Regions from separate parts of the Tissierella pigra genome, predicted to be linked through region 1. Evidence: a T-box and tRNA genes for the amino acid it is inferred to sense, from the RefSeq annotation. Region 1 holds a T-box; the other holds one or more tRNA genes.

What was found. A T-box is a leader RNA that pairs with one kind of tRNA and senses whether it is charged. The one in region 1 lies ahead of ileS (isoleucine--tRNA ligase), so its partner is inferred to be a tRNA-Ile.
Region 2: it encodes a tRNA-Ile, which carries the amino acid that the T-box ahead of ileS (isoleucine--tRNA ligase) is inferred to sense. The anticodon was not compared.

What each region holds. Positions count from the first base shown of each region.
Region 1 covers NZ_JAHLPJ010000001.1:807,471-810,688, forward strand. Annotated here, with positions in the region: gene folP (dihydropteroate synthase) at 1-436, opposite strand, end outside; gene folE (GTP cyclohydrolase I FolE) at 453-1,016, opposite strand; T-box leader at 1,365-1,579, shown strand; gene ileS (isoleucine--tRNA ligase) at 1,832-3,218, shown strand, end outside.
Region 2 covers NZ_JAHLPJ010000001.1:1,702,282-1,705,499, forward strand. Annotated here, with positions in the region: rRNA gene KQI41_RS08250 (16S ribosomal RNA) at 1-1,092, shown strand, start outside; tRNA gene KQI41_RS08255 (tRNA-Ile) at 1,147-1,223, shown strand; rRNA gene KQI41_RS08260 (23S ribosomal RNA) at 1,382-3,218, shown strand, end outside.

The DNA of each region.
Region 1 (3,218 bases):
TATAGTCTGTTCCATTTTGATTGTGCATAATAATAATAGGAACATTATATTTAGCAGCCACCTTAGCCATTTCAGGATCCCCTTGTAATCCCCAAATATCATTTAATATATTTACTCCATTTTTTATACCTTCTTCTGCTACTTCTCCATTTCTTGTATCTAAAGAGATAATAGCATCAGTTTTGTTTCTAAGATTTCTGATTATAGGGATTACCCTTGATAGTTCTTCATCTATGGAAATTTGAGTATGACCAGGTCTTGAAGATTCTCCACCAATATCAATAATATCAGCACCTTCTGCTAACATATTTAGGGCATGGGAAATGGCAGCATCAGTATATACATATTCTCCCCCATCTGAAAATGAATCAGGAGTAATATTTAATATTCCCATAATATATGTTCTGCTTCCAAAATGAAAAAGGTTATTTAGCATTTTAGTCCTCCTATTATTAACAATTATTTATCATAGATAAAACTTCTGCCCGTGATTTTGCATCTGTTTCAAATACACCTCTAACAGCAGATGTTATGGTCTTAGAACCTGCTTTTTTAACGCCTCTCATTGTCATACACATATGTTCCGCTTCTATTATAACGATTACACCAAAAGGCTCTAAAGTGTCCATTATTGTATTAGCAACAGTAGAAGTGATTCTCTCCTGTAGCTGAGGTCTTTTAGATACTGTTTCTACTACTCTGGCTAATTTACTTAGACCAGTTAATTTTCCATCCTTTGGTAAATATCCTACATGGGCCTTTCCAAAGAAAGGAACTAAATGATGTTCACATATTGAATAAAAAGGAATATCTTTTACTAAAACTAATTCTTCATGTTTTTCTTCTTGGAAGTAAATTTTTAGATGCTCTGTAGGGTCTTGATTTAATCCAGAAAAAATTTCTTCATACATTCTTGCAATTCTACTAGGTGTATCAATTAAACCCTCTCTATCTGGATTTTCTCCTATGGCAAATAGAATTTCTCGTATGGCTTTCTCTATTCTTTCTTTATCCATTTTGTATCCCTCCATAAAATGACTTTTGGTAAATGCTGTTATTACTTGAAATATACGTTATATTTTATATGAAATAAAACTTAATATCAAGTTAAAGAGGTGCTTATATTAATAGGTAAGATAGAAATATTTAGTCTATATATAGATAAAGAAAAATCTAAAAGATATAGGAGGAATTCAAACCAGAATATGCAGATAGTTGTATAATATATGATAAAACTTATTTTGTGAGAAATATGAATATAATTATGGACGGTCAAGATATAAATACATTGAGAAAAGAGGATAAAATGAAATTTTATCCTTGACAAATAATTGTAAATAAAGTATATTATTATACAAGTAAAAATGTATGCTTTGATAAGGACAGTAACAAAGTAAATTTATTAAAGAGAGATAATCATTTGGTGGAAGATTATTATAAATTATTTTGCGAAAATCACCTTTGAGCATAATACCTGAAAAAAGTAAGGTATTACGTGAAGACGTTATACTTATTAAGTGACAAGAAATATTTATATTTCTTGTAATTTGGGTGGTACCACGGAAATTTCGTCCCTAAGTCTTTTTTAGACTTAGGGAATTTTTTATGACCTAACCCGATTTGTGTTTTTTGCAAATCGATGGTAGGTCAAACGCAATGAAAACCCAATCTATACGAGCGTAGCGAGTAAATAGATTGGTGTTTGAAACTGCGTAACACAACCGAGGTTCAAAATCAATTTAAATAACAAGATGGTAGGTCAAACGCAACGAGTAAATAGCTTTGAGTTACGAAACTGAGATTGAAATTTTATATTGAGAGGATGAGAAAAGTGAAAAGATTTAATGAGTTATCAAATGAATCCGTAAAAGTGCGTGAGCATAATATAAGCCAGTACTGGGAAGAAATAGATTTGCTTCATAGATCTGTAACTACAAGAGATGAAAATAAACCTTATGTATTCTTTGAAGGGCCTCCTACAGCCAATGGAAAACCAGGAATACACCATGTAATGTCTAGAACTTTAAAGGACCTAACTTGTAGATATAAGACTATGCAGGGATACCAAGTAAAAAGAAAAGCAGGATGGGATACCCATGGACTTCCAGTAGAAATTGAAGTAGAGAAAAAGTTGAATTTAAAGAATAAACATGATATTGAGTCCTATGGATTAGAAGCATTTAATAAACAATGTAAAGAGTCTGTTTTCCAATACGAAAAACTTTGGAGAGATATGACAGAAAGAATGGCGTATCTAATAGACTTAGATAATCCTTATATAACTTTAGACAATAATTATATTGAATCAGTATGGTGGATTTTAGATAAATTCTATAAAGAAGGCCTAGTATATGAAGGACACAAAATACTTCCATATTGTTCAAGATGCGGTACAGGGCTTGCGTCCCATGAAGTCGCACAAGGCTATGAAGAAATAAAAACTGAAACTGTAATAGCAAAGTTTAAGCTAAAGGATAAAGATGAATACTTCCTAGCTTGGACAACAACACCTTGGACATTGCCTTCCAATGTTGCTTTAACAGTAAATCCAGAAGTAGACTATCTAAAGGTAAAACAAAATGATGAAGTTTATTATGTAGGTAAGGATTTAGCAAATAAGGTATTAGGTGAAGACTATGAAGTATTGGAAGAAATGAAGGGTAAAGACTTAGAATTAATAGAATATGAACAATTGATTCCATTTATAAAAGTAGATGGAAAAGCATTCTTTGTAACTTGTGCTGACTATGTAACCACAGAAGACGGAACAGGAATAGTTCACTCTGCTCCAGCCTTTGGTGAAGATGACTACAATATTGGAATGAAATATGGACTATCAGTTATTCAACCAGTATCTGAAGATGGTAAATTCACTGAAACACCATGGGAAGGTAAATTTGTAATGGACGCTGACCCAGATATAATCCTTTGGTTAAGAGAAAATTGGAAGTTATACAAAAAGGAAAAAGTAGCCCATAATTATCCACATTGTTGGAGATGTAAGACTCCCCTTCTATACTATGCAAAACCTTCTTGGTATATAGAAACAACTAAATTAAAAGATAAATTAATAGAAAATAATAATGGGGTAAACTGGTATCCGGATTTTGTTGGAGAGAGAAGATTTGGAAACTGGCTAGACAATTTAAATGACTGGGCAATTTCAAGAAGCAGATATTGGGGTACGCCTCTACCAATTTGGAGATGTAATGACTGTA
Region 2 (3,218 bases), 890 kb from region 1:
CGGGTCGTAAAGTTCTGTCCTTGGGGACGATAATGACGGTACCCAAGGAGGAAGCCCCGGCTAACTACGTGCCAGCAGCCGCGGTAATACGTAGGGGGCAAGCGTTGTCCGGATTTATTGGGCGTAAAGGGTGCGTAGGCGGCCATTTAAGTCAGATGTGAAAGATCACGGCTCAACCGTGGTAAGCATTTGAAACTGAAAGGCTTGAGTTAAGGAGAGGAAAGTGGAATTCCTAGTGTAGCGGTGAAATGCGTAGATATTAGGAGGAATACCAGTGGCGAAGGCGACTTTCTGGACTTATACTGACGCTGAGGCACGAAAGCGTGGGGAGCGAACAGGATTAGATACCCTGGTAGTCCACGCCGTAAACGATGAGTGCTAGGTGTTGGGGGTCAAACCTCGGTGCCGCAGCTAACGCATTAAGCACTCCGCCTGGGGAGTACGTACGCAAGTATGAAACTCAAAGGAATTGACGGGGACCCGCACAAGCAGCGGAGCATGTGGTTTAATTCGAAGCAACGCGAAGAACCTTACCAGGGCTTGACATGCCCCTGACCGTCCTAGAGATAGGACTTTACCTTCGGGTACAGGGGACACAGGTGGTGCATGGTTGTCGTCAGCTCGTGTCGTGAGATGTTGGGTTAAGTCCCGCAACGAGCGCAACCCTTGCCTTTAGTTGCTACCATTAAGTTGAGCACTCTAGAGGGACTGCCGATGACAAATCGGAGGAAGGTGGGGATGACGTCAAATCATCATGCCCTTTATGTCCTGGGCTACACACGTGCTACAATGGTCGGTACAGCGAGCAGCGACTTAGTGATAAGGAGCAAATCTCTTAAAGCCGATCCCAGTTCGGATTGTAGGCTGCAACTCGCCTACATGAAGTCGGAGTTGCTAGTAATCGTGAATCAGAATGTCGCGGTGAATGCGTTCCCGGGTCTTGTACACACCGCCCGTCACACCATGGGAGTTGGCAATACCCGAAGCCAGTGAGCTAACCTTTGGAGGCAGCTGTCGAAGGTAGGGTCAATAACTAGGGTGAAGTCGTAACAAGGTAGCCGTATCGGAAGGTGCGGCTGGATCACCTCCTTTCTAAGGAGTTCAAAAGAACTCACACTGTAAACTAGGTTTTAATAAATATAATATGGACTTGTAGCTCAGGTGGTTAGAGCGCACGCCTGATAAGCGTGAGGTCGGTGGTTCGAGTCCACCCAGGTCCACCATTATGACCTAACACAATGAGCGTAGCGAATTGATGTAGGTCAAACGCAACGAGAACCAAATCTACACGAGCGTAGCGAGTGAATAGATTTGAGTTTCGAGACTGCGATGGTAATTGAACATTGAAAACTAAAGAATGCAATATAAAATAAGTAATTAAGGTCAAGTTATTAAGGGCGTAGGGCGAATGCCTTGGCACCAAGAGCCGATGAAGGACGGGATAAGCACCGATATGCTTCGGGGAGTCGCAAATAGACATTGATCCGGAGATTTCCGAATGGGGAAACCTACTTGAGCAACCCTCAAGTATCATACACTGAATACATAGGTGTATGAAGGAAGACCAGGGGAACTGAAACATCTAAGTACCCTGAGGAGAAGAAAGAAAAATCGATTTCCTAAGTAGCGGCGAGCGAACGGGAAACAGCCCAAACCAGATTTATCTGGGGTTAAGGACCAGCATAACGGAATAATGAATCTAATAGAAGAGGATTGGAAAATCCCACCAAAGACGGTGATAGTCCGGTATATGAAAGATGAGTTTACCAGCTGGTATCCAGAGTACCACGGGACACGAGAAATCCAGTGGGAAGTAGGGAGGACCACCTCCCAAGGCTAAATACTCCTTGGTGACCGATAGAGAATAGTACCGTGAGGGAAAGGTGAAAAGAACCCCGGAAGGGGAGTGAAATAGAATCTGAAACCCTACGCCTACAAGCAGTGGAAGCACATTATTAGTGTAACCACGTACTTTTTGTAGAACGGGCCAGCGAGTTATGGTAGTGAGCAAGGTTAATGACTTAAGGTCAGGAGCCGTAGGGAAACCAAGTCTTAATAGGGCGAAATAGTTCCCTGCCATAGACCCGAAACCGGGTGACCTATCCATGGGCAGAGTGAAGTTGAAGTAAAATTCAATGGAGGCTCGAACCCGTTAGCGTTTAAAAGCTATGGGATGACCTGTGGATAGGGGTGAAAAGCCAATCGAACTCGGAGATAGCTGGTTCTCCTCGAAATAGCTTTAGGGCTAGCCTCAAGGAAGAGTGAAATGGAGGTAGAGCACTGAATGGTCTAGGGGCGCATAGCGTTACCAAAACCTATCAAACTCCGAATGCCATAATCATACCCTTGGGAGTCAGACTATGTGGGATAAGCTTCATAGTCGAAAGGGAAAGAGCCCAGATCACCAGCTAAGGTCCCTAAATCCAGATTAAGTGGTAAAGGATGTGAGGTTTCACAGACAACCAGGATGTTGGCTTAGAAGCAGCCATACATTTAAAGAGTGCGTAATAGCTCACTGGTCGAGAGACCTTGCGCCGAAGATTTCCGGGGCTTAAATCTGGTACCGAAGCTGTGGGATTCGAAAGAATCGGTAGAGGAGCATTGTGTGTGGGTAGAAGGTATACCGAAAGGAGTGCTGGACTGCACACAAGAGAGAATGCTGGCATAAGTAGCGAGAGGTGAGTGAGAATCTCACCCGTCGAAAGCCTAAGGTTTCCTGAGGAAGGTTCGTCCACTCAGGGTAAGTCGGGACCTAAGCTGAGGCTGAAAAGCGTAGGCGATGGACAACAGGTTGAAATTCCTGTACTAGTTACAAGCGTTTGAGAGATGGAGTGACGCAGGAGGATAAGCTAAGCGTGCCGTTGGTTGAGCACGTCCAAGCTTTTAGGGAGTTGAGATAGGCAAATCCGTTTCAACAATCCTGAGAAGTGATGGGGATCGAAAAACAAGTAGAGAAGTAGCTGACTCCACACTGCCAAGAAAAGCTTCTATCGAGTAAGTAACTACCCGTACCGCAAACCGACACAGGTAGGCGAGGAGAGAATCCTAAGACGAGCGGAAGAACCATTGTTAAGGAACTCGGCAAAATAGCCCCGTAACTTAGGGAGAAGGGGTGCCAGGGAAACCTGGCCGCAGTGAATAGGCCCAAGCGACTGTTTACCAAAAACACAAGTATCTGCTAAGTCGAAAGACGAAGTATAGGTGCTGACACCTGCCCG